Regions from separate parts of the Mesorhizobium sp. SEMIA396 genome, predicted to be linked through region 4. Evidence: riboswitches for the same ligand, from Rfam matches in the RefSeq annotation. Region 4 holds a riboswitch; each other region holds the start of a gene.
What was found. Region 4 has a riboswitch for cobalamin ahead of NP503_RS07800 (ABC transporter ATP-binding protein). Riboswitches for the same ligand answer to the same signal wherever they lie in the genome.

Region 1 (7,840 bases), on a different contig from region 4:
GCGCCGCAGGGTGTTGCGGGCCGAAATTGATGTTGAAGTTGCGGACGGAGGTTTCAGCCATTTACTGCTTTGCCTTCTCGTCACCCGGCAGGACGTAATCCGTACCTTCCCACGGGGACAAAAAATCGAAATTGCGGAATTCCTGCTTGAGCTCGACCGGCTCATAGATAACGCGCTTGGCCTCATCGTCGTAGCGCACCTCGACGAAGCCGGTCAGCGGGAAATCCTTGCGCAGCGGATGGCCTTCGAAACCATAGTCTGTCAACAGGCGGCGCAGATCGGGATGGCCCGAGAACAGCACGCCGTAGAGATCATAGGTCTCGCGCTCGAACCAGTCGGCGCCGGGGAACACGCCGGTGATCGACGGCACCATGGTTTCCTCGTCGGCCTGCACCTTGACGCGGATGCGCACATTCTGCTTCGGCGACAACAGATGATAGACGACGTCGAAACGCTTGGCCCGCGACGGATAGTCGGCGCCGCAGACGTCGATGATCGAGATGAACTGGCAGCGCGCATCGTCGCGCAGGAAGGTCATCACCTCGACCAGATCGCGCGGCTCGACATGGATGGTGAGTTCGCCATAGGCGATATCAGCCTCGTTCACGCGGCCGATCAGCTTCTCGCCGAGATAGTTCGACAGTTCGCTCAGGGATGCGGTCATGGATTTACCGTTCGATCGTGCCGGTGCGGCGGATCTTCTTCTGCAAGAGAAGAATGCCGTAGAGCAGCGCTTCGGCGCTCGGCGGGCAGCCGGGCACATAGATATCGACGGGCACGATGCGGTCGCAGCCGCGCACCACCGAATAGGAGTAGTGGTAGTAGCCGCCGCCATTGGCGCAGGAGCCCATCGAGATGACGTAGCGCGGTTCCGGCATCTGGTCGTAGACCTTGCGCAGCGCCGGCGCCATCTTGTTGGTCAGCGTGCCGGCGACGATCATGATGTCGGACTGGCGCGGGGACGCGCGCGGCGCGACACCGAACCGCTCCGAATCATAGCGCGGCATCGAGGTGTGGATCATTTCGACCGCGCAACAGGCGAGGCCGAAGGTCATGAACATCAGCGACCCGCTGCGCGCCCAGGTGATGAGCGCCTCGGTCGAAGTGACCAAAAAGCCCTTGTCGGCCAACTCGTTGTTGATCTCGAGGAAGAAGGGATCGTCCTCCCCCACCGGCCTGCCGGTGTTGGGATCGATAATACCCTTGGGCTTCGGCGCGACGAGGGTGCCTGAACTGTCGTTCAATCCCATTCCAGCGCTCCTTTTTTCCATTCATAGGCAAAGCCGATGGTCAGCACCGCCAAAAACACCATCATCGACCAGAAACCGAGCATGCCGATCTTCGAAAACGACACCGCCCACGGAAACAGGAAGGCCACTTCCAGGTCGAAGATGATGAACAGGATCGACACCAGGTAGAAACGGATGTCGAACTTCATGCGGGCGTCGTCGAACGAGTTGAAACCGCACTCGTAGGCGGAAAGCTTTTCGGGATCGGGATTGCGGTAGGCCACCAGGAAGGGCGCGGCCAGCAGCGCCAGGCCGACAACCAGCGCCACGCCTATGAACAGGACGATGGGCAGGTATGAGCTCAAGAGTGCGTTCATGCTCGGCTTTCCGTTGGCGCAATCCACTTTGATTACAGCACCGGACCCTAATGCGGAAGCGTGACAGTTTAACCGCTGAACCGTTTTAAGGGCCTATGCTGCAACGCGGCGAGGGTTAGCGCAGCACTTCCAGCGAAGCAAGTCAAACCTTGTTCAAAACACCGACCTGGACGGCATATCGCGGCAAACTGGTCCGATCCGCTCCTGTTTGATTTCCTTCGCTTTTTACTCCACTTTTCTCTCCTGACATGGATGCAGCCAAAACCCTGCTAGCATGGGTTGGAATCAGCCATTCGACCCTCGGTCAAACACTTCAAAGTGATGCCTGCATGAAGGAAAAGATCTCGCTCCCCACGGCCCGTCGCATCGCGCTTGCCGCCCAGGGGTTTCTCGATCCCCGCCCGACCGGCACGCCCGACCGCCGGCATTTTGCCCGCACCCTCTCCCGCACCGGCCTGCTGCAGATCGATTCCGTCAGCGCGGTGGTGCGCGCTCATTATATGCCGCTCTATTCGCGCCTTGGTCCCTACCCGTTCTCGCTGCTCGACAACGCGGCCGTGACGCGTAAGCGCACGGTTTTCGAATACTGGGCGCACGAGGCGTCCTTCCTGCCGGTCGAGACCTACCCGCTGATGCGCTGGCGCATGCAGCGCGCCGAGCGCGGCGACGAAATGTATCTGGGCCTCGCCAAATGGGGCCGCGAGCACGCCGCCTATATCGAAGAGATTTACCGCCAGGTCGCCGAGCGCGGCCCGATTGCCGCTTCCGCGCTCGAAGGCCAGAAAGGCTCGGGCGGCTGGTGGGGCTGGAGCCACGCCAAGCATGCCTTCGAATGGCTGTTCTGGGCCGGACGCATCACCACGGCGCACCGTCGCGGGTTCGAGCGCTTCTATGATCTGCCCGAGCGCGTGCTGCCGCAGGCGGTCCTCGACCTCCCAGTGCCCACGCCTGAGGACGCGCACCGCGAATTGCTGCGCATTTCCGCCCGCGCCCACGGCGTGGCGACTTCAGGCGATTTGCGCGATTATTTCCGCCTGTCGCCGGCCGATATGAAAGGCCGGTTGGAGGAACTGGTTGAAACCGGCGAATTGCTGCCGATGCGCGTCGAAGGCTGGGACAAGCCGGCCTATCTTCACCGGGATGCCCGCCTGCCGCGCAAAGTCGAGGCCCGCGCCCTGCTGGCGCCGTTCGATCCTGTCGTCTTCGAACGCTCGCGCACAGAGCGGCTGTTCGACTTCCACTACCGCATCGAGATCTACACGCCGGCCGACAAGCGGCAATACGGCTACTATGTCCTGCCGTTCCTGCTCGGCGACAGGATCGTGGCACGCGTCGACCTCAAGGCAGATCGTCCGGCCAGCGTGCTGCGGGTCCATGCGGCCTACGCCGAGCCCAAGGCGTCACCTGAAACCGCTGCAGAACTGTTCGAGGAATTGAAGCAGATGCAGGGCTGGCTCGGGCTCGAACGCATGGAAGTGACCCCGGCCGGCGATTTGGGTCCGGCGCTGGCCGACATCGCCATGTCGTAAGCTCGCGTTGACACCGCCGCTCGCAAAAGCCTAAATCCGGTTCAGATGGTCTCTTGCCCGCAACGGCAAGAGCTAAGAGGGAATGCGGTGCGGGGCAAAATCCCAAATCCGCGGCTGTCCCCGCAACTGTAAGCGAAGAGCCAAGGCCGAAAGCCACTGGGAGTTCCCGGGAAGGCGGCTACCCAAGGCGATGACCCGCGAGCCAGGAGACCTGCCGTCTGCGACTTTAGAATCCGATCGCCCGGCGGGTTTCCGGGCAAGGAGCCCGATCTTTGGACCACGACAGCAGTTTTTCGGCTGGCACAGCGGATATTTCGTCCGGCCATGATGATGCCTTGGCCGGCGTCACCATCATTGTCTGCGCCTCCTGCCGCAATGAGACCGGCTCCGACGCCCATCCCCGCGCCGGCGAATTGCTGGCGGAGGATACGCGCCGCGCCGCATCTGGCGACGACATCCGCATCCGCAGCGTCGAATGCCTTGGCAATTGCAAGCGGCGCCTCAGCGCCGCCATCCTGCGCGACGGCTGCTGGAGCTATGTCTTTGGCGACCTGACCGAGACCAGCGGCGCCGACCTCGTCACCGGAGCCAAGCTTTTCGCCACCTCGACCGACGGTCTCATTCCCTGGCGTGGCCGTCCCGATAGCCTGAAGCGCGGCCTCGTTGCCCGCATCCCTCCCCTCGACATGCTGAAGGACTGACCATGACTGCCCCAGATTCGCCTGCGAACCTCTCCCGCGTTCCCTGCACCGTCGTCACCGGCTTCCTCGGCGCCGGCAAGACGACGCTGGTCCGCCATCTCCTGGAAAACGCCGGCGGCAAGCGCATTGCCATCATCGTCAACGAATTCGGCGACATCGGCATTGACGGCGAGATCCTGAAGGGCTGCGGCATCGACACCTGTCCGGAGGAAAATATCGTCGAACTGGCCAATGGCTGCATCTGCTGCACCGTCGCCGACGATTTCGTCCCGGCGCTCGACCGTATTCTCGCGCTGACGCCGAGGGTCGACCACATCCTGATCGAGACATCGGGCCTGGCGCTGCCCAAGCCGCTGGTCCAGGCCTTTCAATGGCCGAGCGTGAAGAGCCGCGTCACAGTCGACGGCGTCATCGCCGTGGTCGACGGGCCGGCATTGGCCGAGGGCCGCGTCGCCAACGACATGGACGCCCTGCAGGCGCAGCGCGCCGGGGACGAGACGCTCGACCATGACGATCCGGTGGAAGAAGTGTTCGAGGACCAGATCGCCTGTGCCGACCTGATCATCCTGTCGAAAAGCGACCTGATGGACGCCGCCGGTACCGCCCGCGCCAACGCCATCATTGGCGAACACTCCGCCCGCGCGGTGAAGATCGTGCCGACGTCGCATGGCAAGGTCGATCCCTCGGTGCTGCTCGGGCTCGGTCTGGCCGTCGAGGACGACATCGAAAACCGCAAGTCCCACCATGACGGCGCGTTCGACCATGAGCATGACGACTTCGACACCTTCATTGTCGACATTGCCTCGATCGCCAATCCCGATGAACTGGCGAAGCGCGTCGCCACCGTCGCCGAAGAAGAGAACGTGCTGCGCGTAAAAGGCTTCGTCGAGGTCGGCGGCAAGCCGATGCGGCTCTTGCTGCAGGCCGTCGGGCCGCGCGTCAATCATTACTATGACCGCGCCTGGACCGCGCAGGACGACCGCCGTTCGCGCCTCGTCGTCATCGGCCTGAAGGGGCTGAACCGCCCGGCGATCGAGCGTATACTCGCCGGCTGATTTCGGACACGGGTCGCGATGCACATCCTCACCACGACATCCGCCTCGCTCGACGACCTCGCCGAGCCGGTCGATCTGCGGCAGACGCCGGCGGATATCGTGGCCCTGTCCTTCACCGACAGCGACCTCGCCGGACTGGCGGCAGCCTGGAAGGCCGATGCCGGCCGCCTGCCCTCGATGCGGCTGGCCGCACTGCGTGACCTGCGCCATCCGATGTCCGTCGACCTCTGGGTCGACAGCGTCGCCCGCCACGCCAAGATCATCCTGGTGCGCATCCTCGGCGGCTACGACTGGTGGCGCTACGGCTGCGACCAGCTCGCCTCGACTGCCCGCGAACGCGGCATAAAACTGGCGCTGCTGCCCGGCGAATGCCGCGACGAGGACCTGCGCCTGATCGAAGCCTCGACGCTGCCGCGCGAGCAGTTGGACGGCCTGCTCGACTATTTCCGCGAGGGCGGCCCGGCGAATATGAGCGCGCTGGTGCGGAGGCTGGCACGGCTGGCGGGACAGGATGCGCCTTTCATCGAACCGGTCGCCGTGCCCAAAGCTGGCTACTACGAACCCGGCCGCGGCGTCGTCCCCCTCCCCCTCGAGGGGAGGGTCCGGCCGCAGGCCGGGGGTGGGGTCCTCTCCGAGGCGCGCCGACTCAAAGAAACGCCGCGTCCGGTCGTACCGACCCCACCCGGCCCTGCGGGCCACCCTCCCCTCGAGGGGGAGGGAAAGGTCGTGCCTATCCTGTTCTACCGCTCGATGCTGCTGGCCGCCGATGTCGCGCCAATCGACGCACTTTTTGAAGCTCTGCGACAGCGCGGCATCAACCCGGTCCCCATCTTCGTCTCCACCCTCAAGGACCCGGCATCCCTGGCCTTCGTGGAAACAGCACTCGCCTCACTGAAACCCGCCGCCATCGTCACCGCTACCGCTTTCGCGTCCGGTGCCGAACCGGGCAATGAGACCTTGTTCGACCGCGCCGGCGTGCCGGTCTTCCAGGTCATCGTCGCCACCACCCGCCGCGACATCTGGGAGAGCAACCAGCGCGGCCTGGCGCCCGCCGACCTTGCCATGCATGTCGTGCTGCCCGAGCTCGACGGCCGCATCCTGGCCGGCGCCATTTCCTTCAAGGGCGAGAGCGAGATCGATCCAGCACTTGGCCACCGCGCTTTCGCCAACCGGCCGGAACCGGATCGCGTGGCGCAAGTGGCTGACCGCGTCGCGGCCTTTATCCGCCTGCAGGAGACGCCCCGCGCCGAGCGCAAGCTGGCGATCCTGATGCCGGATTATCCCAGCGCCCCCGGCCGCACCGGCTATGCCGTCGGCCTCGACGTGCCGTCCAGCGTGCTGGCCATTCTGCATGACCTGAAGGGACAGGATTATGGTGTTGAGGGAATTCCGGAGACGCCGCGTGGGTTGCTGGATTTGCTGGAAGCCAGCGATACTGGATTGGCCTTAGATAACTACATTGCCTTCTCGACGGAGTTGCCGACTGCGGCAATCGCTGCGGTCGAAGCCGCTTGGGGGAAGGTGGAAGATGAGACGGGTCTGCGCGAGGCGCCCCCCTCTGTCCGGCCGGACATCTCCCCCTCAAGGGGGGAGATTGCGCTGTCATTACCGGTTTCGCCAACCTCCAGTGTTGCAGGAGAGGGCGGAGCGTCAAAACTGCCAATCTCCCCCCTTGAGGGGGAGATGTCCGGCAGGACAGAGGGGGGCGCCTCGCGCCGAAGTTTCCCCTTCCGCGCCACCACCTTCGGCAACGTCACCATCGCCCTCGCCCCGGATCGCGGCCGCTCCGCCGACCGCCGCGCCGACTACCACGATCCGACGCTGCCCCCGCGCCATGCGCTGATCGCCTTCGGCCTGTGGCTGCGAAAGTCGCTCGGCGTCCACGCGCTGGTCCATGTCGGCGCGCATGGCACGCTGGAATGGCTGCCGGGCAAGACCGTTGCGCTTTCGGAGAACTGCTTTCCCGAGATCGTCACCGGCGCCTTGCCCGTCGTCTATCCCTTCATCGTCTCCAACCCAGGCGAAGCGGCGCAAGCCAAGCGCCGCATCGCCGCCGTCACCCTTGGTCATCTGCCACCGCCGCTGACCGGCGCCGGGCTCGACGAAAACCAACACAAGCTCGAGCGGCTGGTCGATGAATACGCCCAGGCCGACGGGCTCGACCGCCGCCGCCGAGATCGTCTGGCGAAGCTGATCGTCGACACCGCGCAAAAGACCGGTTTCGCCTCCGAAGCCGGCGTCGCCACGACCGACGCACCCGACGAAGCGTTGCGCCGCATCGACGCCTGGCTCTGCGACCTCAAGGATTTTGCCATCAAGGATGGGCTGCATATCTATGGCCGCGCCCCTGAGGATGAGCCCGACGCCATGCGGCGACAAAGCGCTGACGCCGAGAAAGCGGCGCTGCTCGCCGCGCTTGATGGCCGCCACGTCAAGGCCGGTCCAGCCGGGGCGCCCGCGCGTGGCCGCTCGGACGTCTTGCCCACCGGCCGCAATCTGTTCACCTCGGACCCGCGCACCATGCCGACGCCGACCGCCTATGATCTGGGCAAGGCAGCGGCGGAGGAAGTCGTGCGCGGCTACATGCAATCGCACGGCGACTGGCCGCGCTCGCTGGTCATCGATCTCTGGGGCTCGGCTTCGCTGCGCACCGGCGGCGAGGAAATCGCGCAAGGCCTGGCTCTGATGGGCTGCCGGCCGCAATGGGATTCGGCGACCGGCCGCATCACCGGCATCGAGGTATTGCCGCCGGCGCCGCTCGGAAGGCCACGCGTCGATGTCACCTGGCGCATATCAGGCCTGTTCCGCGATATGTTCCCGACCCAGATCGCGCTGATCGATGCCGCCGCCAACGCGGTTGCCGCCCGCGACGAGGAGGATTCGGAAAACCCGCTCGCGGCCAAAACCCGCGCTGACGGCAAGATCAGCCCGCGCATCTTCGGCACCTCG
Region 2 (7,840 bases), on a different contig from region 4:
CCGGCCAAGGTTGACCTTGGCGGCCGATCGCTGCAACCTCTGCCCGGGCACGGATTTTCGGGGCAGGCGAACAGCGGTTCCATCGAGCTTGGCGGCTACGGCGCCTGGTTCGGGCGTCTCGACTGAATTCCAATCACTGGAGGAAACCAAATGGCCGATGTCACGCTAAGACAAGTGAAGAAGTCCTACGGCAATCTGAACATTCTCCACGGCATCGACCTCGATATTAAATCGGGCGAGTTCATCGTCTTCGTCGGCCCGTCGGGCTGCGGCAAGTCGACATTGCTGAGATCGATCGCCGGGCTCGAGGAAATCACCTCCGGCGAGCTCAGAATAGCCGGCGAAGTGGTGAACGACGTGCCGCCGTCGAAACGGGGCATCGCCATGGTGTTCCAGTCCTACGCGCTCTACCCGCACATGACCGTCTACGACAACATGGCGTTCTCGATGAAGATCGGCAAAGAGAACAAGGCCGAGATCGACCGCCGCGTGCGTCAGGCCGCCGAGATCCTGCAGCTGACCAAATATCTCGACCGCCTGCCCAAGGCGATGTCGGGCGGCCAGCGCCAGCGCGTCGCCATCGGCCGGGCCATCGTGCGCAATCCGAAGGTGTTCCTGTTCGACGAGCCGCTTTCGAACCTTGATGCGGCGCTGCGAGTCGCCACCCGCATCGAAATCGCCAAGCTCAAGGAATCGATGCCCAACACGACCATGATCTACGTCACCCACGACCAGGTCGAGGCAATGACGCTCGCCGACCGCATCGTGGTGCTCAAGGACGGCCATATCGAGCAGGTCGGCACGCCGATGGACCTCTACAAGAAGCCCGGCAATCTGTTCGTTGCGCAATTCATCGGCTCGCCGGCCATGAATATCCTGCCCGCAACCATCGACAAATCAGGCAATCCGACCGTCGTCAGCCATGTCGGCGGACGCAAGGCAACCGTGCCGATCGCGACGCCGGCTTCGGCAAAGGGCGCTGCGGTGAGTTTTGGCGTGCGGCCGGAGGACCTGATCATCGCCAGCGGCGCGGACTATCTGTTCGAGGGGACGGTCGACTATGTCGAGCAGCTCGGCGAGGTGCAGCTGGTCTATGTCGACATCGGTCGCGCCGACCTGCCGCTGGTGACCAAGCTGCCCGGCAATGTCGAGGTCAAGCGCGGTTCGACATTGCGGCTGAGCGCCAATGGCGAGGACCTGCATCTCTTCGACGCTGACGGACGGTCGTTTGCCCTTCATGAGGCTGAAGCGAAGGCGGCCTGAGGCAGAACCGCGTCTTGGACAAAAAAGAGCAGCGGGCCAGGCCCGCCGCTCTTTTTTTGAAGATCAGCTTCGACTGTTAACGGCCGAAGAGATTCCGGTCGCTGCCCTGAGGAGCGGACTTCTCTACGTCGCCCGACGAATTGAGCAGCTTCTCGACGAGGCCACCGCTGTTGCGGACCGAGCTCGTATGCGCGCTGTCAACCGAAGTAACCGCAGGCTGGTTGGCGCCGTTGGAGCCAAAGTTGTCGCTGCCGGCGAAAGCACTGCCGGTGATGGCCAGAACGGCGGCGGCAGCAATAAGGATCTTGTTCATTTTAGTCTCCTGAATTCTGGATTTCGCCAGACGGCAGGCACAGCTGCCGTCGCTTGCGAAATTGGTTTTAGCGACCGAAGAGGTTACGATCGCTGCCCTGAGCGGGTGTCTGGGCAGCCGGTTCCGAGGTCTTGGTGGAAGCCGTGTACGACTGGTCCACAGCGGCGGCAGGCTGGTTGGCGCCGTTCGAACCGTAGTTGTCGCTGCCCGCGAAAGCGCTGCCGGTGATGGCCAGAACGGCGGCGGCAGCAATGAGGATCTTGTTCATCTTAAATACTCCTGAATGTCTGAATTTCGAATGTCTGAATTTCGCCAGGGCAGCGGGCGAGCCCGCCGTCGACTGGGAATCGGCTGTTAGTTGTTGCCGAAGAGGTTGTGGTCAGCACCCTGGGCAGGCGCCTGAGCAGCCGGTTCCGACTTCTTGGTCGAAGCGGTGTACGAGCTGTCGACAGCAGTGGCTGCCGCGGCGTTCGAACCGTAGTGGTCGCTACCAGCGAAGGCGCTGCCGGAAATGGCCAGAAGGGCTGCGGCAGTGAGAATGATCTTTTTCATTTTTGTACTCCAGTATCGTCTTTTTCCGTCCGTCTAGCGGCGTGTCTTGGAAATGAAATCGCGTCGTTCGGACAGCCCCGATGTGGGAGGGCAACCCCGCCTTTTCCAATCACGAAGTTGTTCCGTGTGGACCATGAATCCACACCTTGAAATTGTGCCAGGGGAATCTAGAGATACATTTTTCCTCTCTATATCAGCATGTTAAGTTTAACCATCCGATGGATCACTGACTGTTTCAAAGGCCCGGCGTTCACACCGTCCTGCACGCACCGTCAACAGAAACGAACCGTTCGGTTCGATTTTAGGTCAAGCTAATAGTCACTTTTCGAAACCGTTAACCTTTTTTGACCCCCGCCAAGGGTCGGACTCGGGAAGATCGCAGCCGGCAAATGGCCGCCCGGGAGGCGGGATTTCGGCCCGCGACGATCTGCGGTGACGTTTCGCATGCCGTGTCGCGCCGCATGGATACGATGTCGTTTTCATGCCGACGGCGCGCCAGCGATCGTGGTTAGATCATACCCATCTCAGGTGCCGCTTCGTGACGACGAGGCGGAGAATTGGGAAGCCGGTCAGAATCCGGCGCTGCCCCCGCAACGGTGGTGGAGTTCAAGTCGCAACGGGAGACCACTGGGCAACTGCCTGGGAAGGTGTCGCGATGGTCCGCAAGGACAACTCCAGAGCCCGGAAACCAGCCCGAGATTTTTAGACTCGACTGATCGCGGTGGGCGGTCAAGAGGTGGATAGCGCTTCCGGCACCTAGCCGGCCTGCGTTTCAATCCTTCCTCCATCACCACCAGTTCAGTCCTTAGAAACGAGGACAGGACATGGATACCCGCAACGACATGCTGAGGCTCCTGAAGGGGCGCCGGCAAGGCTTTTCGCTGGAGCAGCCCTTCTACACCGATCCAGACTACTTCAAGCTCGACATGGAGCTGATCTGGTATCGCGACTGGCTGTTCATCGGCCATGATTGCGAACTGCCGAAGCCGGGCAGCTACATCACCGTGCAGATCGGCGACTATCCGGTCGTCCTTGTCCGCGACCAGCAAGGCAAGATCAACGCCTTCCACAATTCCTGCCGCCATCGCGGCAGCCGCGTGTGCAACGCGGAAAAGGGTACGGCGGCAAAGCTCGTCTGCCCCTATCATCAGTGGACCTATGAGCTGGACGGCCGCCTGCTGTTTGCCCGCCAGATGGCCGACGGTTTCGACAAGAGTGATTTCGGCCTGAAGCCGGTCGCCTGCGAGAGCGTCGGCGGCTACATCTTCATCTGCCTGGCCAAGGAGCCGGCGGATTTCGCGCCGATGCGGGCGATGATCGAACCTTATCTTTTGCCGCACCGTTTGCGTGAGGCAAAGATCGCCTTTGAGAGCACGATCATCGAGAAGGGCAACTGGAAGCTGGTCTGGGAAAACAACCGCGAGTGCTACCACTGCGTCGCCAATCACCCTGAGCTGTGCAAGACCTTCCCCGAGGCGCCGACCGTGACCGGCGTCAACGGCGCCGACAGCGACCCCGAGATGGTCGCGCACTGGGCCAGATGCGAGGCATCAGGCTTGCCGAGCAAATTCCGCATCGATCCGGCAGGGCAGTACCGCGCCACCCGCGCGCCGCTGCTGCGCGATGCCGTCAGCTACACCATGACGGGAAAACGGGCGGTGAAGAAGAACCTGTCCGACAGCGTTTCAACCGACCGCATCGGCTCCTTGCTGCTTTATCATTATCCGACAACCTGGAACCATATCCTCGGCGACCATGCCGTCACCTTCCGCGTGCTGCCGATCAGTGCCACGGAAACCGCGGTGACGACGAAATGGCTCGTCCACAAGGATGCGGTCGAAGGCGTCGACTACGACCTCGCTGAGCTCACCCATGTCTGGACCGAGACCAACGACCAGGACCGCCGCATCGTCGAGGAAAACGCCTTCGGCATCCTGTCGCCGGCCTACGAACCAGGCCCCTATTCGGAGCTGCATGAGGGCGGCGTGATCCAGTTCGTCGAGTGGTACACGTCGTTCATCGGGCCGCGCCTTGCCGAAGGCGGCCGGCCGGCCCTGCGCAGCGTCGCCTAGCCCAGGGGACAAGAGGATGAATGCGATGACGGACCTTGGCCTCTATCGCCATCTCGACCAGATGACGCCCTGGAACGACCGGCTGCAGGTGCTGGAAGTGATCGGCGTCAGCGACGAAGCGCCGGACGTGAAGACCTTCACCTTCCGCTCCGACAACCAGACCTGGTTCCGCTACAAGCCGGGCCAGTTCGTGACGCTGGAACTGCCGACATTGGACGGGCCGCTGATGCGCACCTACACGCTGTCGTCCTCGCCGTCGCGGCCATTCTCGATCGCGGTGACGGTCAAGGCGCAGGCGGGCAGCACCGGCACGCGCTGGATGTTCGACCATCTGACGCCGGGCTCGCACGTCAAGGCCTATGGGCCGACCGGTGATTTTTCGCTGCATAGCCACCCGGCGGCCAAATATCTGTTCATTTCGGCGGGCTCCGGCGTGACGCCGATGATGTCGATGCTGCGCTGGTTGAACGACTGTGCGCCATGGACAGATGTCGGCTTCGTCAACTGTGCGCGCCGCCCGGAAGAGATCATTTTCCGCAAGGAACTCGAGCTGCTCGGCAGCCGCATGCCCGGCCTGTCGCTCGGCTTCATGATCGAGGAGCGGTCGAGCCGCGAGGGCTGGTTCGGCCATATGGGCCGCATCGACGCGATCCGGCTGCCATTGCTGGCGCCCGATTTCCGCGAGCGCGAGATTTTCTGCTGCGGCCCCGATCCCTTCATGCGCGCCGTGCGCGGCATGCTGGACGCCGCCGGCTTCGACATGGCGAAATACCATCAGGAAAGCTTTGCTGCGCCTGCCGTGGAGGAAATCCCGGCGCCGTTCTCGCCGCCGGCGGAGGACGGCGCTGCTGCTGCCGTCGAGGCCGTGACACCGATCCGGTTTTCGCTTTCCGATGTCGATGCCGAATGCGTCGCCGGCCAGACCGTGCTGCAGACGGCACGCGCCTCTGGGGTGCGGATTCCCGCCGCCTGCGAGTTCGGCCTGTGCGGCACCTGCAAGGTGAGGAAGGTCGCGGGCGATGTCGAGATGAGTCACAATGGCGGCATCCTCGATCACGAAATCGAGGACGGCTTTATCCTCGCCTGTTGCTCGAAGCCGCTTTCTGCGCTTGAAATCGAAGCGTGACCGGCTGCGCTCGCCCCCGAGCCTGCGCCATCTTGCCAAAAACCCTGCAAATGGTTAGACGCCTGCAACGGTGGGGTTGACCGTAGGCCCGAAGATCATCTCCGCGGCCTGCTCGGCGGGGGAGCAAACATGCGACAATCCGGCATCTATGCCATTGCCAGCAAGGATATCGTCTTTGAATCCTTCGACGGCGAAGCCGTCGTTCTTGACCTGACCACGGGTAAATATTTCGGCTTCTCTGATTCAGGCAGCAGACTTTGGGATGCACTGTCGTCCGGCGTGCCTGCCTCCGAACTGGTCGGCGCCGCGACCGGCATTGGCGCCCTCGATGCCGCCGCGATTGACGGCTTTGTTTCACAATTGCTCGAATTCGGTTTGCTGGCGGCCGTAACCGATGGCGTGGCAAGACCGGCTCCAAGCGAATTGCTGGCTCAGCTCGCCGCTGCCAGAGAGCCCCTGAAGGTCGACATCCATGACGATCTCGCCGATCTCATTGTCGTCGATCCCATCCACGAGGTCGAGGAGCCCCTCGGCTGGCCCGCGGTGAAGCAGGCCAACTGAAGCGCCCATCAGGTTCTCGTTGCCGGGCAGCTCCGGAACAGGCAGACCCATGCCGAACGTCACTCTCGAAAACTTGGTTGACTACGCACGCCATGTCCTGGCGCAAGCAGAAAGCAGCGCCGCGCATTATCCGCTGACCTGCAAGGCGAGCTTGCCGCATCTGGATCTGACCGCGCATGTCAGCGTCGGCGCATTGGCGGATGCCGTCGCTCATGGCCTTGTCACGGCTCCGGGCAACCGAACGCCTGCCGACAGCTGCCGCGTCTTCGTCGCACATCCCGGCATAGACGGCATCGCGGCACCGGTCAGTTGGGGCCAGGGGCCCTTCACGCAGCATGGCTTCGCCACCCGGCTGGCGGAGGCCGGATTGCGCGGCAACCATTTTCACGACCTGGATTTCTGGCAGTTCTATGATCCGCAACGTCGCGTTGGCGTGCAATTGATGGCTTCGGCCGATGCCTTTCCACCGTGGGAGCCGGGAGCGCCGCTGCGGGCTTTCCTGCATTGGGAATATGCGGCACGCGGCATGCGGCTGGCCCATGCGGGGACGCTCGGGACTAAGGGCAGGGGCGTGCTGCTGGCCGGCGCGGGCGGGGCCGGGAAATCCGGAACCGTCGCCGCCGGCCTCCTCAACGGACTGGACAGCGTCGGCGACGACTATGTGCTGGTCGACCTCTCCAACGGCGTGACTGCCCGCCCACTGTTTTCAACACTCAAACAGGATCCCCAGGGGTTCGTTCGGCTTGGGCTGAAGCATCGGCTGAAAGCGCATGGTCCGCTCAACTGGCAAGGCAAGCATGCTTTTCACATTGATGACATCGCGCCTCGGCCGGTGCCCGAAACTCTGGACATCATCGCGCTGCTGGTGCCACATATCGGCGGAGGCGAGGCAAGTTCGATCGTGCCGGTGTCGCGCAGGGATGCCATGATTGCCTTGGCGCCGTCGGGCATAGCGCAGATGCCGGGCGAGCGGGAGAGCGGCTTTCGCTTCTTCAGCGACCTGACCCGCCTGCTGCCGTGCTATCGTCTGTCGCTGGGGACGCAGCCACAGGAGATAGCCGGTACGATTGCGGACTTTCTCACGCGGGGCGCTTCGTGAAACTGAGCGTGATAATGCCCGTCTACAACCGTGAGCGCTATGTCGTTTCGGCATTGCGCTCGCTGGTGCGGCAGCGGGACGCCGCCGATCTCGACATCATCGTCATCGACGACGGCTCGACCGACGGCTCTGCTGAGGCCGTGCGCTCGATGATGCGCGAAAACGCCTGCATCCGACTGTTCCAGCAATCCAACATGGGCGTAGCCAGGGCGCGCAACACCGGGCTGCGGCAACTGCCGCCGGATGCGGAGTTCGTTTCGTTTCTGGATTCTGACGACATCTCGCTGGCCGGACGGTTCAAGAAGGACCTCGCGCGCTTCAGAGCAGACCCCGGACTCGAGCTGACCTACTCGCTGATGACGCTGGTCGAGCGGATTGACGATGAGCGGCTGAAACCGGCAGTCGCCAGCCGCACGATGACACTTCGGGGAATTTCGCTGAGCGCCGCCGTGTTCAGCAGAGGGCTTGTCGACCGGACGGGCGAGTTCGATGAGGATTTCGAGCAGGCTGAGGATACCGACTATCTGCTGCGCGTTTTCGAGGCGGGACCGAACTACGAATTGTTGGACGCCGTCGCGATCTACTACCGACGCCATGCCGGAAATGTCACCAAGGAACATAGCGGCAGGGTCCGCAACCACTTGCGTGCAATCCACAAGTCGATGCGGCGGCGCAAGGCCGATCCGGCACGGCGAGAGGTCCAGGGAATCTTCGAATTGAAGAGTCCCACCGATTGGCGGATGCTATGATGCTCGACACCATCAAGTCGGATCAGCCAAGCCCGGAATGCTGCCGGAGACGCCCATGAAGCTGAGCGTCATCATGCCGGTCTACAATCGCGAACAATTCGTTGG
Region 3 (7,840 bases), on a different contig from region 4:
CCTGGCCGGCGGCGCCGCCTACAAGGCCGCCAACACCGCCGATTCGATGATCGGCCACCGCACCCCGCGCCACGAGGCCTTCGGCTGGGCGGCGGCGCGCTTCGACGACTGGATCAATCTGCCGGCGTCGCGGCTGACGGCGCTGCTGATCGTGCTGGCGGCGTTCTTCGTCAAAGGCGCTGATGCGAAAAATGCCTGGCATGCGGTGTGGCGCGACGCGAAAAAACACCGCTCACCCAATGCCGGCTGGCCGGAAGCGGCGATGGCCGGTGCGCTCGGCCTGGCGCTCGCCGGGCCGCGCAGCTACGGCGGCGTGCTCGTGGACGACGTCTTCATGGGCGAAGGTGGGCGGCGCGAGGCCGACAGCGTCGACATAAGGCGAGCGCTGAAACTCTATCGCGTCGCCGACTATCTGCTGATCGCGCTGTTTGGGTTGGTCGCGGTCATGGTCATCGTGGCGTGATCTACTTCACCCTCCCCTTGTGGGGAGGGTAAGAAACGCTCAGAACTCGATCCCCTGCTGCGCTTTCACGCCTGCGGAAAAATGGTGCTTGGTCACGCCCATTTCGGTGACGAGGTCGGCGGCCTCAACCAGCGCCGGCTTGGCGTTGCGGCCGGTGACCACGACATGCAGGCCCTCACGCCGCGCCTTCAACGCCGCAACCACTTTGTCGAGATCGAGATAGTCGTAGCGCAGCGCAATGTTCAGTTCGTCGAGCACCAGCAGGCTGATCGACGGATCGGCCATCAGTTCGAGCACCTTGGCCCAGGCGGCTTCGGCGGCGGCGATGTCGCGCTTCAGGTCCTGCGTTTCCCAGGTGAACCCCTCGCCCATCGCGTGCCAGACGACGCGGTCGCCGAAGGCGGCGAAGGCGTCCTTCTCGCCGGTGTGCCACTTGCCCTTGATGAACTGGACAACGCCGACGCGCTTGCCGTAGCCGAGCATCCGCAGCGCCAGGCCGAAGGCAGCCGTGGTCTTGCCCTTGCCGGGACCGGTGTTGACGATCAGCAATCCCTTCTCGACCGTCTTGCTCGCCACCTCGGCATCCTGCACAGCCTTGCGCTTGGCCATCTTGGCGCGATGGCGCTCTTCGTCCTTATCGTCGATGTCGGTCATGTCATTTCACCTTGAGCGGCAGCCCCGCCACCATCAGCAGCACCGTATCGGCGACGGCGGCGACCTGCTGGTTGAGCCGGCCGGCGGCATCGCGAAACCGGCGCGCCAGTGCATTGTCCGGCACGATGCCTTGTCCGACCTCATTGGACACCACGAACCAGGGCCCGCGCGGCCGCGACAGCACCTCCGTCAATCGCCGGCATTCCAGCTCGAAATCGTGTTCGGCCAGCATGTGGTTGGTCAGCCACAGCGTCAGGCAGTCGACAAGCACCGGCCGATCCTCCGGCAAGGCGGCAAGCGTACCGGCGAGATCGAGCAGTGCGTCGATGGTCGTCCAGCCTTCGCCGCGCCGCGATCGGTGCAACGCGATGCGTTCATGCATCTCGTCATCATAGGCTTGCGCCGTGGCGATATAGGTCCAGGGCGGCGGCAAGGCGGTCGCCAAAATTTCGGCGTGCGCGCTCTTGCCGGAGCGCGCACCGCCGATGAGGAAGGTCAGTGTCTTGCGATCAGGCAAAGCTGTCGCGCAGGCTGGTCGCGGTGCCGGTGAAGCGGCCACGCACCACACCGACGACCGCGCCGAGCACCAGCCAGAACACCAGATTGGTCACGGTCACCGCCACCACGAACTGGTGATGCAGCCCTTCCGGAATCGCCGTTTCGTAACTGTCGGGCTGCGGTGCACCGACAACATGCGGCACGACGATCAAAAGGACGGCAAGGATCGCCAGCGGCAGCGACTTGCGAAACGCGATCAGGCCGAGACCGGCAGCGGTTGCCGCCACCGTCGCCCACCACCAGATCTGGCGCTGGGTGAGATCGGCGGCCGGCATGGCCGGCAGTTCCGGCGGCAGGCCGAGGCCAGGCGCCAGCGTGAACACGGCGAAGCCGGCCAGGCCCCAGAACACGCCCTGGCGCCAGCCACCGATGCCGCCGGCGAATTCGGAGACCGCGACCAGGATCAAGGCGAAGCCGATGCCGGTGACGATGTTGGCAAGCACGCTGAAGGCGAAACGCTCGAAACCATCTGCCGGCGCCCAGCCTTCGTCTGCCGGAGCGGCTTCCGCCGCCGGGGCAGCAGAGCTCATGGCATCTCCCGCCGGTGCAGTTGTGCTCATGGCATTGCTATCCGTTGCGGCCGGAGCGGCATGGTCATGGTGATGCCCGCCGCCCGCCTGTTCGTAGACTTCCGCCTTCAGGATCAGCGGCACGGTGGCATAGGCTTGCAGGCAGGCGAGGACGACGCCGGCCACGAGCCCTGCGATCGCCGCGATGAACACGACGTTGCGAAACAGGTTCATGATGTCAGCCCCTCGTCAGTGGCAGGGAAACGCCATCGAATGGCGATAGTCGTGAGCCGCATTGTGGACCGCATCGATATGCGAGAAGCCGACAAAGCCCATCACGAAAACGCCGAGCAGCGCGGCAAGAGCGAGCTGCATGAAGCGCGACTGCGAGGAGACGGAGGTGCCGAGGGAGACGGAAGCGGTAGTCATGTCTTGTCCTTTCGCCCTCCACCCGAGGGCATCGAAGTCAGTTTCCTGTCGCCGGCAGGTCTCCTGGCTCACGGATCAGCGTCCTTCCCCACCTTCCCGAAGAAAAAATCCTCAGTGGTTTATGGAGAGGACTACCGCACACAGTTGCGGGGGCAGCCACGGCATTGGGCGAAATTCGCCCTCACCGCATTCCCTCTTGGCTCCAAAATGGAACCGGCGACACCGGTGACTATAGGCAGAATCCTCGCTTCCGGCAAACCAAATTCCGCCGGTGACCATTGCGAATGCGCCATGAAGGTCAAAGTGATTTTGGCAGATAGCGCCACGTCACAAAGCCGCAGACCGCCGCCAGCAGACCGAGCGTGACGAACACCGAGCCCAGGCCGAAGAAGGCCAGCGCCACTGAATAGACCAGCGGCGGCGTCAACTCGGAAAAGTCGAGATAGGTGCGGTAGACCGCTGCCATCTGAGATCTTTCATAGGAGCGCACCGAGCGCATGAAGGCGGTCGAGCCGAGGGCGTCGAGCGCAATGGTGAAGAAGGCACCGCAGAGCAGGAAGGCGCCGGTAAGCAGCGGCACGGTTTCGCCGACGAAGCCCGCCGCCAAAAGCGCGGCCGACATGGCGAAATAGGCGAATGTCATGGTCCCGCGGCCACCAAAGCGCTTTCCTGCCTTGCCCCAGAAAATCGCCATGAACAACAGCGCGTTGCCGGCCGAAACCAGCAGGCCGCCGGCCAGCTTGCCCTCACCTGTGATGACCATGAACAGCGGCCCATAGACGAAGAACGTCGTCCAGAAGCAGGAGCGCCCAAAGGCGATCAGCCAAGCCAGCCTGAGCCTGGGCTGCGCCACGAAGCGGCCGATATTGGCGAGCGGATTGACGGGGCGCGTCTTGCCCGGACGGATAGACTGGTTGTCGCCGAGGCGGTAGGTCCAGAACAGCGCCAGCAGGCCAAACGCGAACACCGCGACCGTACCATGCGCGGCATAGATGCCGAAGCGCGTGTAGAGGAAGATGCCGAGCGTCGGCCCACCGGTCCAGGCCAGCATCGACCACGCCATGCGCAGCGATTCGGCCTGCATGAAGTCGGTCTTGCGGATGTGGTCCATGATGTAGAGGTTGAGCGTGATCGACAGCGCGCTGGCGCCCATCACCCGGCACAGCATGCCGGCCAGTTGCCCGGCAAGCGTGTCGGTGACGAAGAACAGCGAGCCGACGGCCAGCAGGCAGGCGCCTGCCGTGTAGACCCAGCGCCGGGCAAAACGGCGGATCAGCATCGGCATGAACAATGTCACCGACAGCCCGAGCATCGCCACGACTGTGTAGAGCATCGACACGATCTGCTCGTTGTGCAGGATCTCGTAGGCCTGGATCGGGATGACGCTCGACACCGTGGCGCGGGCGAAGGATTCGACCGCATAGAGCGACGCGAAGGTGCGCGCGTCCGCGGCCTTGAGAGCCGGCAGCCAGATTGGATGGCGCACATGGGTGGACATTGCTTTCCCCGAAGCAGATTCACCGGGTCAAATCTGACGTGGCGATCCCAGCGCCAATAAGAGGAAACCGACGCGCATCCGGCAAAAGCGAAGCCGGCCAAAGGCTTCCCTGCACTGGCCCAATGCCGCGGCTGATCCGGGTTGTCGGCAGAGTTGCCGGTCTTCTTTTGTGCCGGGCAACCGTGATAGTCCTCCAGCGGGGCTGAATCAGAATGCGAGACCATGAGCATCCAAACGCCGACCGCACCCGTTCCGGATCGACCAAAGCGCATCGTCGCTATCGACATCGTGCGCGGCATCGCGCTGATCGCCATGGCGAGCTACCATTTCACCTGGGATCTGGAGTTCTTCGGCTACACCGATCCCGGCCTGACCGCCTTCGGCTGGTGGAAGATCTACGCGCGTTGCATCGCTTCGACCTTCCTGTTCCTGGTCGGCGTCAGTCTGTACCTCGCCCATGGCCGACAAATCCGCTGGAACGGCTTCTGGAAGCGGTTCGCCATGGTCGCGGGAGCCGCGATCGCGATATCGGTCGTCACCCGTATCGCCACGCCGGATGGATTCATCTTCTTCGGCATCTTGCACGAGATCGCGCTGGCCAGCCTGCTCGGCCTCGCCTTTCTGCGGCTGCCGGCACTGCTGACGCTTGTCGTCGCCGCGCTCGTCATCGCGGCGCCTGTCTATCTGCGCCTCGAGGCGTTCGATCACCCATGGCTGTGGTGGGTCGGCCTGTCGGCGAACAATCCACGCTCCAACGACTACGTTCCGCTGTTTCCATGGTTCGGCGCCGTGCTTGCGGGCATCGCGGTGACGAAACTTGCCGCCGGTTCAGGCGTACTTGCCCGGCTTGCCGAATTGGCGCCCGGTCGCTGGGCCAACCCGCTGGTCTTTATCGGCCGGCACAGCCTGGCGTTCTACCTGATCCACCAGCCATTGCTGATCGGCTGCATGTGGCTGTTCTCGCAGATCATGCCGGCACAGGTCGAAACCCCGCAGGTGAATTTCCTCAAAACCTGCCAGCTGTCCTGCGAGCAGTCGCGCGACACCGAGTTCTGTACGAGCTACTGTGTCTGCATGCTCGATACGCTCGAGGGCGAGGCAACGCTTGATCGGCTCTACAACAACGACCAGACTGCGGAATGGAAGACGCATCTGTCCGATCTCGCCGGCATGTGTACCGCCAAGACCGACAGCAAGTTGATGGAGGAAGGGGTCAAATGACCGAGAACCAGCCGAAGCCGGGGCTCATACCGTGGCCGCCGCTGATCTACACCGCCGCCATCGCCATCAGCATCGCGCTGGGCCTGCTCTATCCCCTGCCCTGGATCGGTGACCTCCTGGGCGATATTCTTTTCGCCACCGGCTGGGTGGCGCTGTTTGCCGTCGCCGCGCTCTGGGTCACCGCGATCCGCACCATGGTCCGCGCCAAGACCACGCTGAACCCGAACGCTGTGCCCGATCACCTGGTCACCACGGGTCCCTTCGGCATCACCCGCAATCCGATGTATCTGGCCAACACCCTGCTGTTGATCGGGGTCGCCTTTGTCTCGGGCATCGTGTGGTTCCTGCCACTCGCGTTCATCGCCGCCTATGCCACGCAGAAAATGGCGATCGAAGGCGAGGAAAAGGTGCTGGCGGCAAAATTCGGCAAGAAGTACCGCGACTACGCCAAACGCGTGCGCCGCTGGATCTGAGCTGGCGCCCCTGGTTTCCATCGCGGAGAGGTTTGACAGGTGCACACTTCGGCGATTAGCCTAAGTCTTGCGAACCTCGTCATCCTAGGGCGAAGCAGGAGCGCAGCTCCGTCGCGGAGACCCTAGGATGACGAAGGAATAGACGTCTCCGCTAATTCCGAACGCTAACGCGCGACAGAATCCAGTCCGCTCAGGTATTCACGCCAAGCTCAACCAGCCGCTCCACACAAGATTCCTCGGCCTGGTCGAGTTCAGCCAGCGTCTCCTCGAGATCGCGGCGCTTCTGCCGGAGATCCTCGCGCTTTTCCTCGATGCGCTTGATCATCAGGTTGAGCTGGCCGACTTCGCCGGGCGGCTCCTTGTACATCTGGATGATCTCGCGGATTTCGTTGATCGAGAAGCCAAGCCTCTTGCCGCGCATGATCTGACGGATGAGGTGCCGGTCGGAGGGGCGAAACAGCCGCGTGCGGCCACGCCGCACCGGCTGCACCAGCCCTTCGTCCTCGTAAAAGCGCAGCGTCCGCGTCGACACGTCGAACTCGCGGGTCAACTCGGTGATCGAATAATATTCTCGCATTGCCACTCCCGCACGCCGAAACCAAGGGGCGATCGCCATGCCGGCGTCGCCCTTATGTCCCGAACCAAAACCCATGCCATGCCGGAATCGACATGGCGCCCCGCGCAAGCCTCGCACGGCATTTACGTAAAAGTCAATTAAGCCAAAAGGCATGCCTTCAGGGCACACCGAACCACCACGTGGCAATGCCGAGAAATGCAAAGAAGCCGACGACGTCGGTAACCGTGGTGACAAAAACTGCCGAAGCGACCGCCGGATCGATCTTGAAACGATCGAGCAGCAGCGGGATCAGGATGCCGGCCAGAGCGGCCACGAACATGTTGATGATCATCGCCGCCGCGATGATGCCGCCCAGATTGGGGTCACGGAACCAGGCTGCCGCAACGATGCCGATCAGGATGGCGAAGACGATGCCGTTGATGAAGCCGACACCCATCTCGCGGCGAATGATGCGGCCGGCATTGTAGATGTCGAGATCCCTGGTCGCCAACGCCCGCACGGTGACGGTCATGGTTTGCGAGCCGGCATTGCCGCCCATGCCGGCGACGATCGGCATCAGCACCGCCAGTGCGACGATATGTTCGATCGTGCGGTCGAAAAGGCTGATCACCGACGCCGCCAGGAACGCGGTCAGAAGGTTGATCAGCAACCACGGAACGCGTGAGCGCGAGGTCGAAAAGATGCTGTCGGAAAGCTCCTCGTCGCCGACGCCGCCCATGCGCATCAAGTCTTCTTCGGCCTCCTGCTGTATGACGTCGACAACATCGTCGATGGTCAGAACGCCAACCAGCCGTTCGTTCTCGTCGACGACAGCGGCCGACAAAAGATCGTACTGCTCGAATTCCCGTGCAGCCTCTTCCTGGTCCATGGTGGCCGGAATGGCGTGCCGCGTCTCGTGCATCACTTCCTCGACCTTGACCGAACGCTTGGTGCGCAGGATCTGGTCGAGGTCGATGGCGCCGAGCAGCTTGAAGCTCGGATCGATGACGAAGATCTGGCTGAAGCGCTCGGGCAGATTCTGGTCGTCGCGCATGTAGTCGATGGTCTGGCCGATCGTCCAGAACGGCGGCACCGCGACGAACTCGGTCTGCATGCGGCGGCCGGCCGTCTCTTCGGGATAGTCGAGCGAGCGGCGCAGCCTGATCCGCTCGGTGAACGGCAGCTGCGACAGGATCTCGTCCTGATCCTCCTTCTCGAGGTCTTCGAGAATGTAGACGGCGTCGTCGGAATCGAGCTCCTGTACCGCCTGCGCGATCTGCGCATTGGGCAGACTGTCGACGATCTCCATACGGATCGCCTCGTCGACCTCGGTCAGCGAGGAGAAGTCGAAATCGGCGCCCAGGAGCTCGACCAGCGCGTGGCGCTGTTCGGGATGCAGCGCCTCGAGCAGGTCGCCGAGTTCCGACTGGTGCAGGTCGTCGACTTCATGCTTGAGGGTCAGCGTGTCGCGGTCGGCGA
Region 4 (7,840 bases):
TCCCAAATTCCGGTTGACAAGAAAATATGATCAAGTATCAGTTTCTGAAATACTGACAGGTTGTCAGCTTTTTTGCCGCACGGCAAGGACGTTGGGAGGCGCCTTTGGCTTCGACAGATACCGGCCACGCAGGCAGTGGCGACTGGCTGGTCGGCAATCCGACCGGCTGGCAGCTCGCCTCGGCCTTGTGGATCGGTTCGGTCGGCCTGCTCATCCTCGGCCTGCAGCCGGTGCTGCTCGGAGCTCTCTACACCGAAGGCCATGTCAGCGGCGACGAACTGGCGCTGGTCGCCACAGCCGAGATGATCGCTATTGCCATCGGTTCGGCTGTCGTGGCGATGCTGCTTTCGGCGCACCACATGCGCTGGAAAAGTGCCGTCCTTCTGCTGCTGCTGGCGCTGGTCAATGTGTGGACGGCCTATGCCGCGAGCACCAGCACGCTGATTGCGGCCCGCGCCCTGGCCGGGCTCGCCGAGGGCGGTCTGGTCGCCATCGCCACCGAACTGATCGCCCGCTCGCGGCGCGCCGAGCGCATCGGCGGCTATTTCGTCACCATGCAGACGCTGGCGCAATGCGCGCTCGCCCTGTTGCTGGCGCTCTATGTCATCCCGGCCGCAGGGGCGTCGGGCGGCTTCATCGTTCTTGCCGTCGTCTGCGTCGTGTCGCTGGTGGTCGCCTTCACTGTTCCCGGTGACTATGCCGACCTGCCCAAGGAGGAGAACCTGGTCAATGTGCTGACGCTTCCCTCGACGACCGCGCTGCTGTCCGTCTTCTGCTATTTCATGTTCTTCGGCGCGGTCTGGGCCTTTCTGGAACCGCTTGGCGCACAGTATGGCATCGATGGCCGCACCGTCGGCCTGATCGTCTCGGCCAGCCTCGCCGTGCAGGTCCTGGGTGCTATGACGGCCACCGTGTTCGAGGCGCGCATCGATTATCGCCTTGCCATCGCGGCGATCGGCGTCGTCGCGCTTGTCAGCTCCCTGGTTCTTGCCAGTAGCCCTGGCCTGACAACGTTCTGGGTCGCTGCCTTGGCCATGGGCTTTATCCTGCTGTTCATCGTGCCCTACCAGATACGTCTGGCGATCACCGCCGACGAGACGCGGACCGCTGTGCTGCTGGTGCCGGCAGCCCAGCTTTTCGGCCTGGCGATCGGGCCGATCGCGGCGTCGCTGCTCATCGATGGCAAGGATTTCCGGCCGGTGCCGGAATTCGCCGCCGCCAGCGCGGTCGCCAGCGTGGCGCTGCTCGGTCTCTTCGTCCTTGTGTCGCGTCACCGTCGTGCGGTTGCCTGAGCGGGGAGGTGGCATGTCTAACATTTGGAGCAACTGGTCGGGCTTTGTAAGCGCCGAGCCCAAGCTGATCGCCAGCCCCGGCGATGCCGGTGAACTCGGTGATCTCGTCCGGACCGCGCCTGGCCCGGTGCGCGTCGCCGGTGCCGGTCATTCCTTCACGCCGCTGGTGAAATCGCAAGGCACGATCCTGTCCCTGGAGAGGCTGGAAGGGCTGGTCTCGCACGACGCCGAAACACATCGGGCGCGGGTGCGGGCAGGGACCCGGCTCGGCCCGCTGATGCGCATCCTGCAAGGCATTGGCCAGGGCCTGCCCAATATGGGCGACATTGACCGCCAGGCGATCGGCGGCGCGCTGGGTACCGCCACGCATGGCTCGGGACCGACGCTCGGCGCCTATCACACGCAGCTGGAGACGGTGCAGATCGTCGACGGGCTTGGCAAGGTCCGCGACTTCAAGCGGGCAGGGGATCAGGACATGATCCACGCCATGGGCGTCGCGCTCGGCGCTTTCGGCGTGCTCACCGAAGTGACGCTGAACAACATCGCGACCTACCGGTTGCGCCGCCGCAAATATGTGCTGCCGATCACTGAGATGCTGCGCGACTTCGAGGCGATGATGGCCGCGCATCGCTCGGCCGAATTCTACTACATTCCGTTCTCCGGCTATGCGCAGTTCATCGCCAGCGATTTCAGCGACGCCGCACCCACCGCACGGCCGCCGGAAGAGGACGAGGCGGGTTTGAGGACGCTGCGTCGGCTGCGCACCTCACTTGCCTGGCTGCCATCGCTGCGTGGCCGCCTGATCCGTTCGGCGGCCGTCAGATTTCCCGCCGAGGACTACGTGCAGGACTGGCTCAACGTCTATGCCAGCGACCGGCAGACCAAGTTCAACGAGATGGAATATCATTTGCCGTTCGAGGAAGGGCCGAAGGCGTTGGCCGAGATCATCGAGCTGACCGAGAAGCGTTTTCTCGAGGTCTATTTCCCGATGGAGGTGCGCTCGGTCGCGCCGGACCAGTTCTGGCTTTCGCCATTCTACAACAGGCTGACCTGCTCCATCGCCATCCACCATGATGCAGCGAACGATCCTCTGCCGTTCATGCGGGCGGCGGAGCCGATCTTCCGCAGATATGGCGGCCGGCCGCATTGGGGCAAGATGCACAGCCTGAAAGCGGCGGATCTGAAAAAGCTCTACCCGCGCTGGGACGATGCCATGGCGGTGCGCCGCGACGTCGATCCGCAAAACCGCTTCGTCTCGCCCTATATGGCCGGCTTGTTCGGCATCGAATGATGAGCACCTATTTTTCCACCCTCTCGGATGCGCTGAAGACCGCCGGCATCTTCCAGCCCTGCCTGCTGCTCGATCGCGACCGGCTGGACGGCAACATTGCCCTGGTCAAGGAGAGACTGGATCCCGGCCTGGCCGTGCGGCTGGTCGACAAATCGCTCGCGTGCATGCCGCTGCTTGCGTATATCGCCAAGGCGCTTGGCAGTGAGCGCTTCATGACCTTCCACCCGCCGATCAGCGAGGCGGTGCTGAAGGCGTTCCCGGATGCCGATCTGCTCTACGGCAAGCCGATGCCGATCGGCGCGGCAAGGGCGGCGCTGGTGAAAGCCGATACCGACTGGTCGCGCGTCTGCTGGCTGATCGACAGCGAGGAAAGACTGGCGGAATATGGCGCGCTGGCAGACGAACTCGGCATCGGCCTGCGCATCGCTTTCGAGATCGATGTCGGGCTGCATCGCGGCGGGTTCGCCAATCCTGAGGCCTTGTCGAAGGCGTTGAGCGCGTTGCCGGCCCGGCTGCATTGCGAAGGCGTCATGGCCTACGAGGCGCATGCGCCGCTCATTCCTGGCCTTTTCGGCGGACCGGCAAAGGCATTGGCAAAGGCGTCGGCGCAGGCCTCGGCGTTCGTCGCCTGTCTCGGCGCCGACCAGCGCCGCATCCTGAACATCGGCGGCAGCAAGACCGCGCTGCTTCATCATGGCGGCGCGGCCAATGAGGTCTCGATGGGCTCGGCCTTTGTGCTGCCCAGCGACTTCGATACGCCAGGCCTCGACGGCTTCCAGCCGGCGGCCTTCATCGCCACGCCGATCCTGAAAATGGTCGAGCCGATGCTGCCCGGCCCGCCGGCCGTCACCCGCCTGCTGCAGGCGCTCGGCCGGTTCCCGCGCAAGGGTTGCTACCTCTATGGCGGCAAGTGGATGGCCGAGCCGGTCTTCCCAGAAGGCATGAAGGCGAACGGGCTGCTCGGCCTGTCCTCCAACCAGCAATTCATGGGCTTGCCCGCCGACGCGACCGCAAAGCCCGGCGACTACGCGTTTCTAAGGCCGACGCAGAGCGAAGCCGTGCTGCAGCAGTTCGGGTCGATCGCGGTGTTTTCCGGCGGCCGGATCGCCGATCGCTGGCCGGCGTTGCCGATGGCCTGACCGACTACGCCTTCACCGGTATCCAGATCTCCAGCCCGCCCTTGCCGCTGCGCGGGTCGAATTCGGGGCCGTAGCGTTCGAATTCCGGCGCGTCCGCGATCTCATGCCCGGAGGCCGGCAGCCATTTGTTCCAGATCGTGTTGACCGTCCGGCGGATGGTCGAGATGTGTTCGCGGTGGGCAAAGACCGCATATTTCTGCGCCGGCACCCGCACCCGGTAGAAGTCCCTGGGCAGGTCGGAGAAGTCAGACACTTCGACGCCGCCGATGTAGTCGAAATTGCCGGCATCGTCGCCGTTGACGCAGACGCCATAGGCGACGTCGCCGGTCTCGCCCGGAATGTTGCCGATATAGGGGCCGAAGCGCTGCCACTGCATCGGGATGGCGGCGCTGGTTTCGCAGCTGCAGCGTTCGCCGAGGCCGGCGATCAGGAACGGCCGGCTGGTCTCGAAACGCGGCGGTTCGAGATTGGTGAGGAGGGACTGGTCCATCAGGATCGGCTCCACGAGGTCGAGCTTGTCGAGTGTGCCCTGCGCGCGCACCAGTTCCGGCGTGGTGCCGAACTGATCGCGGAAGGCACGGGTGAACGCCTCATGCGAGTTGTAGCCGGCGTCGAGCGCGACGGCGAGGATGTCGGGCGCCCCGCCCGCCAGCTTGCGCGCCGCCTCGGTCAGCCGGCGTGAGCGCATGTAGCCCATCACCGACCGGCCGGTGGCGGCGCCGAAGGCGCGCGTCACATGAAAACGCGACACGCCGCTGTTTTGCGCGACATCATCAAGCGAGATCGCCTCCGGCAGATGGCTTTCGACGAACCACAGCGCTTTCTCGGTCGGGTCCATTTTCTCCTCGCATTGGCCAGATCATCCTGCCGTTTCCTGGCGCAGCCAGTTTGATCGAAATTGCGCATCCCGTGCAATCTGCGCCGATGCCGGTCGCCATCCGGCCAACCGCCCCATGAGCTTTCGCTTGACAGCGACCGGCGTCATCTCTTAGGTATGTTATATTATTACATAAAGAGAGCATGCGATGCCTGTTTCCCTTAGCTGGCCCACCACTCCGTCCGAGAAATCCATTGCGAAGCGATCGGCGCAAATCTACGCTGAAGCGGTGATGGTCCCCGAGTCGAAAGGCGAGGGGTGAAAAGGGAACACGGTGAGGCCTGCTCAGGTCGAGACCGTGGCTGCCCCCGCAACTGTAAGCGGCGAGCAAAATCCGTGAATGCCACTGGCCGGCAAGGCTGGGAAGGCTGGATGGCGCAACGACCCGTGAGCCAGGAGACCTGCCATCACTGAGTTGACCGGACGGGGTGTGCCGGGAGGAAACGCGAATCCCGGTCTTGTCGGCCGGTTCGCCAGCTTCCTTCCGTCGCCAGTTTTGGAAAGTGACGGAAAGTTGGACGGCTCCATCCATCGCATCGTCGTATATACGCTTTGCCGTCCCGGCAAGCCGGCGGGCAGCAGCCGATGACCGTAGCGCTTCTCGAAGCCCGTGACCTCTGCGTCACGGCGAATGGGCGGGATCTGGTTCAGGCGGTCAGCTTCTCGGTGGCCGCCGGCGATCGCCTTGCCATCATCGGTCCCAACGGCGCCGGCAAGACGACGCTGCTGCGCATGCTGTCGGGCATGCTGCGTCCGAGCTCCGGCGAGGTGAAGCTCGGCGGGCGCCGCCTGGACAGGATTTCAGCCGCCGAACGGGCGCTGCACATTGCCGTGGTCGGCCAGACCGACCAGCCCGATCCGCGGCTGGCGGTGATCGACTATGTCGAGCTTGGCCGGGTTCCGCACGCCGGGCTGCGGCGCAGGAGCGAGGAGCGCGAGATCGTCGTCGATGCACTGCGCCGGACCGGCCTGCTGCCGCTATTTGGCCGCACCATCGGCTCGCTGTCGGGCGGCGAGCGCCAGCGCGCCCAACTTGCGCGCGCCATCGCCCAGCAGCCAAAAATCCTGTTCCTCGACGAGCCGACCAACCATCTCGACCCGCGTGCCCGCGGCGAACTGCTCGACCTCGTGGCAGGCTTCGAGATGACGGTGATCGCGGTGCTGCACGATCTGGCGCTGGTGGCACCGTTCGCCACCAGGGTGGCGGTGATGAACCATGCCCGTCTGCAAGCGCTCGCCGCACCGCGCGAAGCCCTGACCCAAAAGCTGATCCGCGAGATTTTCGGCATCGATGTGCTGCGTCTGCGCCATCCGACCGAAGACCGCGAACTGACGGTGTTCGATGTGCCGAACCGTGCCGCGCCGCCGACGTGATTGAAGCCATCTCGTAGTCGACCCAATCCCATCCACAAGGAGCAAACCCGTGAAACGCCTGGCCTTTTCGCTTGTCTTCTCGCTGCTGGCCTCGACAGCCCTGGCCTTCCCGGTCACGGTCGACAGCTGCGGCAAGCCGCTGACCTTCGATGCGCCGCCGAAGCGCGCCGTCATCCAGGATCTCAACATGGCCGAGATGGCTTTCGCGCTGAAACTGCAGCCGTCGATCGTCGGCCTGACCGGCATCACCGGATGGTACAAGGTGGGTCCCGAATTCAAGGCCGAGCAGGGTTCGATCCCGGAACTGGCGCCGAAATATCCGACGCTCGAAAACCTCGTCGCGGTCGAGCCGGATTTCTTCTTCGCCGGCTGGTATTACGGCATGAAGCCGGGCGGCGAGGTGACACCCGATACGCTTGCTCCGCACGGCATCAAGACGCTGGTGCTGACGGAAAGCTGCGTCCATCTCGACAAGAGCCGCCCAGCCGCCTCGATGGACCTGCTCTATGGCGACGTCGAAAAGCTGGGCAAGATTTTCGGCAAGGAGGCCGAGGCGGAGAAGCTTGTCTCCGGCTGGAAGAAGCAGCTCGCCGACATCACCGCCAAGGTCGGCAACGGCAAGGGTACGCGAGTGTTTCTCTATGATTCCGGCGAGGACAAACCGTTCACAGCAGGCAAGTTCGCCATCCCCAGCGCCATGATATCAGCCGCCGGCGGCGACAACATCATGGGCGACATGGAGACCAGCTGGGGCAACACGGACTGGGAAACGGTGGCGTCGCGCAATCCGCAATTCCTCATCCTGCTCGATTACCAGGACGGCGGCGGCTACAGGAAACTGCTTGATTTCCTGAAGTCCCACCCGGCGATGAAAGAAACGGACGCGGTCAAGAACGAGCGCTTCGTCGCCCTGCGCTATGCCGAACTGACACCCGGACCCGCCAATATCGAAGCGATCGACAAAATCGCCAAGGCCATGCATCCGGAAGCGTTTTGATGCCTGTCGCCCAAAAGTGCGCAGCGGTTTTGGGGCAACGACATGCATGAGCAAAAGATCCTGGAAGTGCGTCGCACGCGTCCTGACAGACACGACGCATTTCCAGGTTTGCGCCATCCGGCATTCGCACTGGCCATGCTGGTGGGAGCGGCGGCGATCGCCGCTCTCGCTCTGCTGTCGATCGCCTATGGCTCGACGTTGATTCCGTTGGCCGACGTCGTTGCCTCGCTTGGCCGTGCGATTGGCTTCAGCGGGCACGACGTGTCCGGGCCGGTAGGCAAGATCGTCGTCGACCTGCGGCTGCCGCGCACGATCCTGGCCATCTGCGTCGGGGCCGGTCTCGGCGTCGTCGGTGCGCTGCTGCAGACGGTGACCCGCAACGACCTTGCCGACCCGTTCCTGTTCGGCCTGTCGTCGGGCGCCGCCGCGGGTGCGGTTTCCGTCATCACCGTCTTCGGAGACAGTTTCGGCATCTGGACATTGCCGGTCGCGGCCTTCACCGGCGGCATATTGGCTGCCGGTGTCGTCCTGCTGCTGGTTGCGCGGGTGAGGGGGCAAGGCCCGGAGCGGCTGATCCTTGCCGGCCTTGCCGTGTCCTTCATGTTCACCGCCTTGACCAATTATCTTGTCTTTGCCGGCGACCAGCGCGCCGCGCACTCCGTGCTGTTCTGGACCATGGGTGGGCTCGGCCTGGCGCGCTGGGACAATATCTGGCTCGGCGCCTTGGGTGCGGGCACTATCCTGGCTTACGCGCTGTGGAACCACCGCCGGCTCGATGCTTTCCTGGCCGGCGAAAACGCCGCCGAAAGCCTGGGCGTGCCGGTGGCGCGGATGCGAAGGATGACCTTTCTCGTCGCCGCCTTCTCGACG

Region 1: it holds a riboswitch for cobalamin, as region 4 does, so the genes downstream of both, NP503_RS22395 (DUF1636 family protein) here and NP503_RS07800 (ABC transporter ATP-binding protein) in region 4, are expected to answer to the same signal.
Region 2: it holds a riboswitch for cobalamin, as region 4 does, so the genes downstream of both, NP503_RS09805 (aromatic ring-hydroxylating dioxygenase subunit alpha) here and NP503_RS07800 (ABC transporter ATP-binding protein) in region 4, are expected to answer to the same signal.
Region 3: it holds a riboswitch for cobalamin, as region 4 does, so the genes downstream of both, NP503_RS22235 (CbtB domain-containing protein) here and NP503_RS07800 (ABC transporter ATP-binding protein) in region 4, are expected to answer to the same signal.

The regions. Positions count from the first base shown of each region.
Region 1 covers NZ_JANIFC010000009.1:274,948-282,787, forward strand. The annotation lists gene NP503_RS22370 (NADH-quinone oxidoreductase subunit D) at 1-61, opposite strand, end outside; gene NP503_RS22375 (NADH-quinone oxidoreductase subunit C) at 62-664, opposite strand; gene NP503_RS22380 (NADH-quinone oxidoreductase subunit B family protein) at 669-1,250, opposite strand; gene NP503_RS22385 (NADH-quinone oxidoreductase subunit A) at 1,241-1,606, opposite strand; gene NP503_RS22390 (winged helix-turn-helix domain-containing protein) at 1,936-3,135, shown strand; cobalamin riboswitch at 3,165-3,369, shown strand; gene NP503_RS22395 (DUF1636 family protein) at 3,408-3,836, shown strand; gene cobW (cobalamin biosynthesis protein CobW) at 3,839-4,891, shown strand; gene cobN (cobaltochelatase subunit CobN) at 4,910-7,840, shown strand, end outside.
Region 2 covers NZ_JANIFC010000003.1:73,043-80,882, forward strand. The annotation lists gene NP503_RS09780 (alpha-glucosidase family protein) at 1-126, shown strand, start outside; gene NP503_RS09785 (ABC transporter ATP-binding protein) at 151-1,263, shown strand; gene NP503_RS09790 (DUF680 domain-containing protein) at 1,340-1,576, opposite strand; gene NP503_RS09795 (DUF680 domain-containing protein) at 1,644-1,844, opposite strand; gene NP503_RS09800 (DUF680 domain-containing protein) at 1,931-2,128, opposite strand; cobalamin riboswitch at 2,638-2,840, shown strand; gene NP503_RS09805 (aromatic ring-hydroxylating dioxygenase subunit alpha) at 2,953-4,200, shown strand; gene NP503_RS09810 (hybrid-cluster NAD(P)-dependent oxidoreductase) at 4,226-5,326, shown strand; gene NP503_RS09815 (PqqD family protein) at 5,456-5,887, shown strand; gene NP503_RS09820 (serine kinase) at 5,937-6,986, shown strand; gene NP503_RS09825 (glycosyltransferase family A protein) at 7,001-7,735, shown strand; gene NP503_RS09830 (glycosyltransferase) at 7,791-7,840, shown strand, end outside.
Region 3 covers NZ_JANIFC010000009.1:242,242-250,081, forward strand. The annotation lists gene cbiB (adenosylcobinamide-phosphate synthase CbiB) at 1-463, shown strand, start outside; gene cobO (cob(I)yrinic acid a,c-diamide adenosyltransferase) at 503-1,117, opposite strand; gene cobU (bifunctional adenosylcobinamide kinase/adenosylcobinamide-phosphate guanylyltransferase) at 1,119-1,634, opposite strand; gene NP503_RS22230 (CbtA family protein) at 1,627-2,418, opposite strand; gene NP503_RS22235 (CbtB domain-containing protein) at 2,434-2,613, opposite strand; cobalamin riboswitch at 2,649-2,846, opposite strand; gene NP503_RS22240 (MFS transporter) at 2,912-4,111, opposite strand; gene NP503_RS22245 (heparan-alpha-glucosaminide N-acetyltransferase) at 4,334-5,332, shown strand; gene NP503_RS22250 (isoprenylcysteine carboxylmethyltransferase family protein) at 5,329-5,805, shown strand; gene NP503_RS22255 (MerR family DNA-binding transcriptional regulator) at 5,996-6,382, opposite strand; gene mgtE (magnesium transporter) at 6,540-7,840, opposite strand, start outside.
Region 4 covers NZ_JANIFC010000002.1:581,692-589,531, forward strand. The annotation lists gene NP503_RS07780 (MFS transporter) at 105-1,292, shown strand; gene NP503_RS07785 (D-arabinono-1,4-lactone oxidase) at 1,306-2,583, shown strand; gene NP503_RS07790 (DSD1 family PLP-dependent enzyme) at 2,583-3,722, shown strand; gene NP503_RS07795 (AraC family transcriptional regulator) at 3,727-4,560, opposite strand; cobalamin riboswitch at 4,816-5,023, shown strand; gene NP503_RS07800 (ABC transporter ATP-binding protein) at 5,185-5,973, shown strand; gene NP503_RS07805 (ABC transporter substrate-binding protein) at 6,023-6,970, shown strand; gene NP503_RS07810 (iron ABC transporter permease) at 7,106-7,840, shown strand, end outside.